Regions from separate parts of the Tumebacillus sp. BK434 genome, predicted to be linked through region 2. Evidence: a T-box and tRNA genes for the amino acid it is inferred to sense, from the RefSeq annotation. Region 2 holds a T-box; the other regions hold tRNA genes.
What was found. The T-box of region 2 lies ahead of ileS (isoleucine--tRNA ligase). A T-box ahead of a tRNA ligase gene usually reads a tRNA of that ligase, here a tRNA-Ile.
Positions count from the first base shown of each region.

Region 1: it has a tRNA-Ile gene. The T-box ahead of ileS (isoleucine--tRNA ligase) is inferred to sense a tRNA for this amino acid. The anticodon was not compared.
Region 3: it has a tRNA-Ile gene. The T-box ahead of ileS (isoleucine--tRNA ligase) is inferred to sense a tRNA for this amino acid. The anticodon was not compared.

Region 1 covers NZ_SLXS01000001.1:388,618-391,861, forward strand. Annotated here, with positions in the region: tRNA gene EV586_RS01480 (tRNA-Trp) at 243-318, shown strand; tRNA gene EV586_RS01485 (tRNA-Gln) at 381-455, shown strand; tRNA gene EV586_RS01490 (tRNA-Leu) at 467-549, shown strand; tRNA gene EV586_RS01495 (tRNA-Arg) at 573-649, shown strand; tRNA gene EV586_RS01500 (tRNA-Ala) at 658-733, shown strand; tRNA gene EV586_RS01505 (tRNA-Asn) at 738-813, shown strand; tRNA gene EV586_RS01510 (tRNA-Glu) at 819-895, shown strand; tRNA gene EV586_RS01515 (tRNA-Val) at 1,007-1,082, shown strand; tRNA gene EV586_RS01520 (tRNA-Met) at 1,164-1,239, shown strand; tRNA gene EV586_RS01525 (tRNA-Asp) at 1,243-1,319, shown strand; tRNA gene EV586_RS01530 (tRNA-Ser) at 1,342-1,432, shown strand; tRNA gene EV586_RS01535 (tRNA-Gly) at 1,436-1,509, shown strand; tRNA gene EV586_RS01540 (tRNA-Ile) at 1,515-1,591, shown strand; rRNA gene rrf (5S ribosomal RNA) at 1,659-1,775, shown strand; gene sspK (small acid-soluble spore protein K) at 1,845-2,018, shown strand; gene EV586_RS01555 (MMPL family transporter) at 2,150-3,244, shown strand, end outside.
Region 2 covers NZ_SLXS01000015.1:2,154-5,397, reverse strand. Annotated here, with positions in the region: gene EV586_RS20145 (YggT family protein) at 1-124, shown strand, start outside; gene EV586_RS20140 (YlmH family RNA-binding protein) at 138-920, shown strand; gene EV586_RS20135 (DivIVA domain-containing protein) at 1,026-1,517, shown strand; T-box leader at 1,589-1,827, shown strand; gene ileS (isoleucine--tRNA ligase) at 1,879-3,244, shown strand, end outside.
Region 3 covers NZ_SLXS01000007.1:161,117-164,360, forward strand. Annotated here, with positions in the region: gene ftsZ (cell division protein FtsZ) at 1-511, shown strand, start outside; tRNA gene EV586_RS16870 (tRNA-Ser) at 712-803, shown strand; tRNA gene EV586_RS16875 (tRNA-Lys) at 806-881, shown strand; tRNA gene EV586_RS16880 (tRNA-Arg) at 901-977, shown strand; tRNA gene EV586_RS16885 (tRNA-Glu) at 983-1,059, shown strand; tRNA gene EV586_RS16890 (tRNA-Val) at 1,061-1,136, shown strand; tRNA gene EV586_RS16895 (tRNA-Met) at 1,159-1,234, shown strand; tRNA gene EV586_RS16900 (tRNA-Asp) at 1,238-1,314, shown strand; tRNA gene EV586_RS16905 (tRNA-Lys) at 1,385-1,460, shown strand; tRNA gene EV586_RS16910 (tRNA-Arg) at 1,480-1,556, shown strand; tRNA gene EV586_RS16915 (tRNA-Ala) at 1,565-1,640, shown strand; tRNA gene EV586_RS16920 (tRNA-Gly) at 1,779-1,853, shown strand; tRNA gene EV586_RS16925 (tRNA-Ile) at 1,861-1,937, shown strand; tRNA gene EV586_RS16930 (tRNA-Ser) at 1,957-2,049, shown strand; tRNA gene EV586_RS16935 (tRNA-Met) at 2,054-2,130, shown strand; tRNA gene EV586_RS16940 (tRNA-Gln) at 2,149-2,223, shown strand; tRNA gene EV586_RS16945 (tRNA-Glu) at 2,228-2,304, shown strand; tRNA gene EV586_RS16950 (tRNA-Val) at 2,306-2,381, shown strand; tRNA gene EV586_RS16955 (tRNA-Met) at 2,404-2,479, shown strand; tRNA gene EV586_RS16960 (tRNA-Asp) at 2,483-2,559, shown strand; tRNA gene EV586_RS16965 (tRNA-Phe) at 2,580-2,655, shown strand; tRNA gene EV586_RS16970 (tRNA-Gly) at 2,765-2,839, shown strand; tRNA gene EV586_RS16975 (tRNA-Ile) at 2,847-2,923, shown strand; rRNA gene rrf (5S ribosomal RNA) at 2,990-3,106, shown strand; gene EV586_RS16985 (NUDIX domain-containing protein) at 3,149-3,244, opposite strand, start outside.

The DNA of each region.
Region 1 (3,244 bases), on a different contig from region 2:
CTTCCTTCGCTATTACCAGCCTATGCAGATTGAGCAGGGAAAGGTGACACTGCGATTTTTCGTTTCTGGGGAAGAAAATTGAACCTTTTCTTGGCAGGCGGGCGATAATGTGCAGTTTTGTTCGCTCCGAACCGTTGAAAAGCGGTGCGGTACATGGTACATTATATCTCGTCAGGCGGACAGCAAATGAAGCGCTTGACGCTACTAGTGAGTTGTGATACAGTAGTTCTCACGAACAATACAGGGGTATAGTTCAGTTGGTAGAACGTCGGTCTCCAAAACCGGATGTCGTGGGTTCAAGTCCTACTGCCCCTGCCACTTTCTTAAAAAACACCACTTGCATCGCGTAGCGAGATGTGGTATATTATAAACTCAGTCGATGGGGAGTCGCCAAGCGGTAAGGCAACGGACTTTGACTCCGTCATGCGAAGGTTCGATCCCTTCCTCCCCAGCCATAGATCTTTGAGCGGATGTGGCGGAATTGGCAGACGCACTGGTTTTAGGTACCAGCGGGCGACCGTGGGGGTTCGAGTCCCTTCATCCGCACCATTTTCTCAAGCAACCATATATGTGTGCCCATAGCTCAGCCGGATAGAGCGTTTGACTACGAATCAAAAGGCCGGGAGTTCGAATCTCTCTGGGCACGCCATTTACCTTGGGGGTATAGCTCAGTTGGTAGAGCACCTGCCTTGCAAGCAGGGGGTCAGCGGTTCGAATCCGCTTATCTCCACCATTGTTCCTCAATAGCTCAGTTGGTAGAGCGCCCGACTGTTAATCGGATGGTCACAGGTTCGAGTCCTGTTTGAGGAGCCATACACGGCTCGTTGGAGAAGCGGCTTAACTCACCGCCCTTTCAAGGCGGCATTCACGGGTTCGAATCCCGTACGAGTCACCATTTTTTAAAGGTAGTTCAGCTAAGGGCGCGACGTCCTGTCGCAACGCTGAACACGGAACATCCTGTTCGTGACGTCCTGTCGCAACGATGTACACGGTACGTCCTGTACGTGGAGGTTTAGCTCAGCTGGGAGAGCATCTGCCTTACAAGCAGAGGGTCGGCGGTTCGATCCCGTCAACCTCCACCAATTTTTAAAACATTTTTAAAGGAAGGCCGACTAAGAACAGCGACGTCCTGTCGCAACGTCGGCACTCCGACATAATATCGTCGCGGGGTGGAGCAGTTGGCAGCTCGTCGGGCTCATAACCCGAAGGTCGCAGGTTCGAGTCCTGTCCCCGCAACCACATGGAGCTGTGGTGTAGTGGCCTAACATGCCCGCCTGTCACGCGGGAGACCGCGGGTTCGAATCCCGTCAGCTCCGCCACTTTTACAAATTCATATTACACGGAGAGTTGGCCGAGTCGGTCGAAGGCGCTCCCCTGCTAAGGGAGTATACTGGAAACAGTATCGAGGGTTCGAATCCCTTGCTCTCCGCCACTTGCGGATGTAGTTCAATGGTAGAACTGCGGCTTCCCAAGCCGCCAGCGTGGGTTCGATTCCCATCATCCGCTCCATACACGGGCCCATAGCTCAGTTGGCTAGAGCGCACGACTGATAATCGTGAGGTCGGAAGTTCGAATCTTCTTGGGCCCACCATTTAAGGTAGATCGACTAAGATCAGCGACGTCCTGTCGCAACGTCGATCGACCGTACATCCTGTACGTCTAGTGATAATGTCGCAGAGGTCACACCTGTTCCCATCCCGAACACAGAAGTTAAGCTCTGCAGAGCCGATGGTACTTGGACCGCAGGGTCCTGGGAGAGTAGGACGTCGCTAGGCGAAGAGAAAGGCGCAGTCTGTATAGACTGCGCCTTTTTGCGTACTTTATAGGGGAAAGGGGGATTTACGATGCGCAACAAAGACAACCACCCTGGCAATTTTGGCGGTCCGAAGCCGTTTGCGAACCCTAAGGCCAAGCCGGAATATGCTCCGCTGCGCCCGGACGGCTCGATCGCGCCGCGCCCGCAGGAACGGATGAAAGAAGGCGCGCAGCAACACGACCACCCCAACTCAAACGACTGATCCTCTCCAACCTGAGCCTGCCCTGGGCTCAGGTTTTTTTAGTTGTTGACACAGTGTCATTTTTCGCGATATAGTAACTCTTGTGATTAAATGACACGGTGTCATTGTCCATCAGAGGAGGGGAGAGACCTTTGATCGAAACATGGATTCGCGGCTTGGCGAAGGCCCGCTGGTTTGTGCTGATATTGTGGGTGGCGCTGGTCGCAGGCTCTGTCTTCGCATTGCCCGATCTCGGGAAGATCGTCGCGGAAACAGAGACGAAGTTCGTTCCGTCTGACGCCGAATCGGAGCAGGCGAAACAGCTTCTGGAGCAGATCACCACCGAAGATCAGGCGGGATCTACAGCGATCGTCGTCATGCACCGCGACGGCGGGCTGTCCGCCGGCGACCGGGATTGGCTGAAGGCGAAATGGGAAGAACTGAACCGGGACAAAACAGAACTCGGCATCATGAACACCCAGACCGCGTTCGAAGAACCGTCGCTGGCCGAAAAGTTTGAAAGCAAAGACAAAACCACCCAGATGCTCCTCGTCGGCTTCCCGCGTGAAGACGCAGCGGAAGTGACGCAAGCGAGCGTCGACAAGCTTCGTGAACGGCTCACCGAAGCGCCGGACGGTGCAGAAGCATACGTCACGGGCGGCGCAGCGATCATGAAGGACTACATGGCCACGTCGCAAGAAGGGTTGAAGAAGACGGAGTTCCTGACCATCGGGCTTGTGCTCGTGATCTTGCTGCTCGTCTTCCGCTCTCCGATTGCGCCGTTTGTGCCCTTGTTGACCATCGGACTGTCATTTGTCCTGTCCCGCGGTCTGGTCGCCTTGGCGACTACATTCGGGTTGCCGGTATCTTCGTTCACCGAGACGTTTCTCGTCGCCGTCTTGTTCGGCGCCGGGACCGACTACTGCATCCTGCTGATCCACCGCTTCCGGGAAGAGCTGTCCAATGGCTTGGAGCGAGTCGATGCGCTGGTGAAAACGATGCAAACGGTTGGCAAAACGGTCGTCTTCTCCGCTTCCACCGTCCTGATCGGCTTTTTCATGATCGGATTCGCGAAATTCGGTCTGTATCAGTCGGCAGTCGGGGTGGCGATCGGGATGGCGGCAACGCTGATCGCAGGGCTGACGCTAACGCCGGCCTTGATGATCATCCTCGGCCCCAAGATGTACTGGCCGTTCAAGATCAAGCCGGGCAAAGATCACGGCGAATCGAAAATGTGGGGCGGCATG
Region 2 (3,244 bases):
CCGCTTCATTCCGCCGCTGCCGCTGGGCGGAGGCTATCTTGACCTGTCGCCGATCGTCGGGATCTTTGCCTGGTCGTTCGTGCAAAGCGGCGTTGTGCTCGTTTTGCAATGGCTGTTCCTGTAGCGGGGAAGTCTGTATGAAACGGCAAGATGTGATGATGCATTATCGGCCGCAGGAGCGGCCGTTTGTGGACCGCACGATCGATTTGGTGGAACGCGTCGATGAGCGCCAGACGCCGGTATTGACCGATTTTCTCGATCCAAGACAAGTGAAGATCACCGAATCCATCGCCCGCTCGTCTCAGGACGTCTCGTTGTTCCTGTCCGGCGGGCATGCGCAGGCGGAAAGACAGCGGGCGCTCTTGGTTCCTTCCTATTGGGGGCCGGAAGCGGATGATTTCGAGCTGTCTTTTTTGCGGGTTAAGATCCCGGGTGAGTATGTGAAGCTGAAGCACGGCGACTATCTCGGGGCTCTGGTCGGTCTTGGACTGAAGCGGGGCAAGATCGGGGACATCTCGGTGCACGAGGATGGCTGTGACCTTGTGGTGACGCGCGACATCGCCGATTTTATCCGCCTGCATCTGTCGCAGGTCGGACGAGCCACTGTACATATCGAAGAAATCCCGGCTGTTGCGTATCTGGCGCCGCGGGTGGACTATCAGGAGAAGGAATTTACGGTGATGTCGCTGCGGGTGGATGCGGTGGCCGGCGAGTCGTTTGGTCTGTCGCGCACGAAAGTCGTCGACCCGATCAAAAGCGGGAAGCTTGCGTTGAACTGGCAGGTGATCGACGACCCGGCGACGGCGGTGGAGGAAGGGGATGTTCTGTCCTTGCGCGGGCACGGGCGGGCGAAGATCCTCGAAATCATCGGGCAGTCTCGCAAAGGCCGGACGATATTAAAAATCGGCAAGTATCTCTAACTTTCGGCAGGAGTTCCCATCTTTCCGTCGAAATAAATGGGGAAGAATGGCGAATTTTGGCTCTTTTTATACGACTTATAAGAAAGTACAGGAGGTCCCAACAGCATGCCTTTGACTCCGCTTGATATCCATAACAAAGAATTCGGCCGCTCGTTTCGCGGATATGATGAAGACGAAGTAAATGAATTTCTGGACCGCGTGATCAAGGACTACGAAGGTATGATCCGCGAGAACCGCGATTTGGAAGAAAAGCTGGCAACGCTCGAGGAGCGCTTGTCCCATTTTCACAACATAGAGGAAAGCTTGTCGAAGTCGATCATCGTGGCGCAGGAGACGGCAGAAGATGTGAAGTCCAACGCCCGCAAGGAATCGCAGCTGATCATCAAGGAAGCGGAGAAAAATGCAGACCGCATCCTGAACGAAGCGTTGTCCAAGTCCCGCCGTGCGGCGATGGAACTGGACGAATTGCAAAAGCAGGCGGCGGTGTTCCGCGCCCGCTTCCGTTCGCTGATCCAAGTCCAGCTGGAACTGATCGACAGCGACCAATGGGACCAGGTTCTCGACGACAAGACGATTCGTGTGAAAAACGACGACTAACCGGATGTTTAGTCCGGCTTCCGTTTGACAATGCTATTTGCAGTGTCATATAATGACTGCAAATTTACTATATCTTGACGTTGAGCGGGAAGAGTACCATGTGGAGTCCTTTGCAGCGAACCGGGTTTGGTGCGAGCCGGGAAAGGGGAAGCGTGGGAAAATCACCCGGGAGTCGTGTGCCGAACTCCTTTTTGGACAGTAAGCAACACCGAGTTGTCCCCGTTACCGGGCAGTTGAGTGGTCATGGCTTCTTTGTCATGGCAACCAGGGTGGTACCGCGGAAGATTATGAGAAGTCTCTCGTCCCTATTTTTGTAGGGATTGAGGGACTTTTTTGTATGTACAAATTGGAGGGAATCGACATGGAGAAGCCAGACTACAGCAAAACGCTGAATCTGCCGGAAACGGAGTTCCAGATGCGCGGCAACCTGCCGCAAAAGGAACCGGGGATGCAAAAGCATTGGGAAGAAAGCAAACTGTATGAGAAAGTGCAGGCGAAGCAGGCCGGCAAGCCGAAATTTGTGCTGCATGACGGACCGCCCTACGCCAACGGGGATATCCACATCGGCCATGCGCTGAACAAAATTTTGAAAGACTTCATCGTCAAGTTCAAGACGATGGAAGGATTTGACGCACCGTACGTGCCGGGCTGGGATACGCACGGCATGCCGATCGAGCATGCGATCATCAAGAACAAAGGCATCAACCGTCACGAAGTGCCGGTGACCGAGTTCCGCGAGATGTGCAAAAACTATGCGCTCGACTTTGTGGAACGTCAGAAGGGACAGTTTAAGCGCCTCGGCGTGCGCGGTGACTGGGAGCATCCGTATATCACCTTGCTCCCGGAATATGAATCCCGCCAGATCCGCGTGTTCGGTGAAATGGCGAAGCGCGGCTACATCTACAAAGGCCTGAAGCCGGTGCACTGGTGCGCATCTTGCGAAACGGCGCTGGCAGAAGCGGAAGTGGAGTATGCAGACAAGAAGTCGCCGTCGATCTATGTGAAATTTGCCGTGAAAGACGGAAAAGGCGTGCTGCCGGAAGGGTCGTTCCTCGTGATCTGGACGACGACGCCGTGGACGCTGCCGGCCAACCTCGCGATCGCGCTCGGAGCTGATTTTGATTACAGCCTCGTTGACGTGAACGGCGAGAAGCTGCTGCTGGCCAATGCGCTGATCGAAGACGTGCTGAAAGTGGCCGGCGTGGAAGGCGAGCCGAACGTGATCGCATCGTTCAAAGGCAAGGAACTTGAGCGTGTGGTCGCACAGCACCCGTTCCTCGACCGCGATTCGCTGGTCATCTTGGGCGAGCATGTCACGCTGGATTCTGGTACCGGCTGTGTTCATACCGCGCCGGGTCACGGGATGGAAGACTACATGGTCGGTCTGCAATACGGCTTGCCGGTGCTGGCTCCGGTCAATGGACAAGGGAAGTTCACCAAAGAAGCGGGTCCGTATGAAGGGCAGTTCTACACGAAAGCGAACAAGCAGATCATGGCCGACCTGCAGGAGAGCGGACATCTGCTCGCCTCTTCGGAGATCGACCACAGCTATCCGCACTGCTGGCGCTGCAAGAACCCGGTGTTCTTCCGCGCAACGGAGCAGTGGTTTGGTTCGATCGACAAGTTCCGCGATCAACTGCTGGAGCAGATCAAGCAAGTGACGTGGAGCCCGGAGTGGGGCGAAGTTCGTCTGCACAACATGGTCGCCGACCGCGGGGACTGGTGCA
Region 3 (3,244 bases), on a different contig from region 2:
GCTGCGTCAAGGTGTTCAAGGCATCTCCGACCTGATCGCCGTTCCGGGCCTGATCAACGTCGACTTTGCAGACGTCAAGACCATCATGACGGAACGCGGTTCCGCGCTGATGGGGATTGGTGTACACTCCGGCGAGAACCGTGCGGCAGAAGCGGCGAAGAAGGCGATTTGCTCGCCGCTGCTCGAGACCTCGATCGACGGCGCACGCGGTGTCCTGATGCATATCGCAGGCGGCACCAACCTGTCTCTGTTCGAAGTCAACGAGGCGGCCGATATCGTCTCTTCGGCAGCCGACCCGGAAGTGAACATGATCTTTGGTGCTGTGATCAACCCGGATCTGAAAGATGAGATCGTGGTGACGGTGATCGCGACCGGTTTTGAGCACAAGGAGCGCCCGGCACAGCCGAAGCCCCAGCTCAACAAGACCGACATCAAGTCGTTTGGCACTGGCAATAACGCGAGCTCGGACAATCTCGACATCCCGGCGTTCCTGCGTCGCAACAACCGCTAGTACATGTATGGAGACTCCTTTCGCAGGAGTCTCTTTTTTTGTAGATGGGGGAGCTAATGTGGTGAAAAGGTTAGGATGAATGACCTTATCTTGTGAGACAAGCTGTTTTGCTCGAATATGGGGTGCATAAAGCTTTGAATTGGCGGGTCGGAACATGATATATTAATACCTGTCGCCGCGAGAGACACGCGGTGAGACACGGAGGAATGTCCGAGTTCGGTCGAAGGAGCTTGACTCGAAATCAAGTAGGCGGGTAACCGTCTCGGGGGTTCGAATCCCTCTTCCTCCGCCAGTGAGCCATTAGCTCAGTTGGTAGAGCAACTGACTTTTAATCAGTGGGTCGAAGGTTCGAGTCCTTCATGGCTCACCACTGTTTTTCAAATGAATACGTGCCCATAGCTCAGCTGGATAGAGCGTTTGACTACGAATCAAAAGGCCGGGAGTTCGAATCTCTCTGGGCACGCCATTGATGGCTCGTTGGAGAAGCGGCTTAACTCACCGCCCTTTCAAGGCGGCATTCACGGGTTCGAATCCCGTACGAGTCACCATGGAGGTTTAGCTCAGCTGGGAGAGCATCTGCCTTACAAGCAGAGGGTCGGCGGTTCGATCCCGTCAACCTCCACCAATTTTAAAAACTTAATCATTGTCGCGGGGTGGAGCAGTTGGCAGCTCGTCGGGCTCATAACCCGAAGGTCGCAGGTTCGAGTCCTGTCCCCGCAACCACATGGAGCTGTGGTGTAGTGGCCTAACATGCCCGCCTGTCACGCGGGAGACCGCGGGTTCGAATCCCGTCAGCTCCGCCATTTTTACAAGGTAGCCCAGCTAAGAACGCGACGTCCTGTCGCAACGCTGGACACCGTGCATCCTGTACGTGAGCCATTAGCTCAGTTGGTAGAGCAACTGACTTTTAATCAGTGGGTCGAAGGTTCGAGTCCTTCATGGCTCACCACTGTTTTTCAAATGAATATGTGCCCATAGCTCAGCCGGATAGAGCGTTTGACTACGAATCAAAAGGCCGGGAGTTCGAATCTCTCTGGGCACGCCATTGACTCTGGGGGTATAGCTCAGTTGGTAGAGCACCTGCCTTGCAAGCAGGGGGTCAGCGGTTCGAATCCGCTTATCTCCACCATTTTAGGAAGTTCAGCTAAAAGCGCGACGTCCTGTCGCGAAGGAAGCCCAGCTAAAACCGCGACGTCCTGTCGCGAAGGAAGCCCAGCTAAAACCGCGACGTCCTGTCGCAACGCTGGACACGGTACATCCTGTACGTGCGGAAGTGGCTCAGGGGTAGAGCATCGCCTTGCCAAGGCGAGGGTCGCGGGTTCGAATCCCGTCTTCCGCTCCAATAAGAAGGGCCCATAGCTCAGTTGGCTAGAGCGCACGACTGATAATCGTGAGGTCGGAAGTTCGAATCTTCTTGGGCCCACCATTTCAATACTTTATCTTCTGGAGAGATGTCCGAGTTTGGTCGAAGGAGCACGATTGGAAATCGTGTAGGCGCCTAAAACGTCTCGGGGGTTCGAATCCCCCTCTCTCCGCCATGATGGCGGCGTAGCTCAGCTGGCTAGAGCGACCGGTTCATACCCGGTAGGTCGGGGGTTCAAGTCCCTCCGCCGCTACCATATTCGAAAAGTAGAAGTTGGGGTGTCGCCAAGCGGTAAGGCAACGGACTTTGACTCCGTCATGCGAAGGTTCGATCCCTTCCACCCCAGCCAAGAAGGCTCGTTGGAGAAGCGGCTTAACTCACCGCCCTTTCAAGGCGGCATTCACGGGTTCGAATCCCGTACGAGTCACCATGGAGGTTTAGCTCAGCTGGGAGAGCATCTGCCTTACAAGCAGAGGGTCGGCGGTTCGATCCCGTCAACCTCCACCAATTTTTAAAACTTAATCATTGTCGCGGGGTGGAGCAGTTGGCAGCTCGTCGGGCTCATAACCCGAAGGTCGCAGGTTCGAGTCCTGTCCCCGCAACCACATGGAGCTGTGGTGTAGTGGCCTAACATGCCCGCCTGTCACGCGGGAGACCGCGGGTTCGAATCCCGTCAGCTCCGCCATTTAAAATGAATAGAAACATGGCTCGGTAGCTCAGTCGGTAGAGCAGAGGACTGAAAATCCTCGTGTCGGCGGTTCGATTCCGTCCCGAGCCACCATTTAAGGAAGTTCAGCTAAAAGCGCGACGTCCTGTCGCAACGCTGAACAAAGGTAGCCCCGCTAAGAACGCGACGTCCTGTCGCAACGCGGGATGCATACATCCTGTATGCGGAAGTGGCTCAGGGGTAGAGCATCGCCTTGCCAAGGCGAGGGTCGCGGGTTCGAATCCCGTCTTCCGCTCCAATAAGAAGGGCCCATAGCTCAGTTGGCTAGAGCGCACGACTGATAATCGTGAGGTCGGAAGTTCGAATCTTCTTGGGCCCACCAACAAGGTAGATCGACTAAGATCAGCGACGTCCTGTCGCAACATCGATCGACCGTACATCCTATATGTCTAGTGATAATGTCGCAGAGGTCACACCTGTTCCCATCCCGAACACAGAAGTTAAGCTCTGCAGAGCCGATGGTACTTGGACCGCAGGGTCCTGGGAGAGTAGGACGTCGCTAGGCAATATAAAGACCCGTTCCGTTATGGAACGGGTCTTTTTGCTTTTATAAGCGAATCCACACCGGCGATTCCTCAATGTTGATTCCCATATACACAGTGCTCTCTTGCTCATGCGCGAGGTAATGCTCTAACATCTTGCG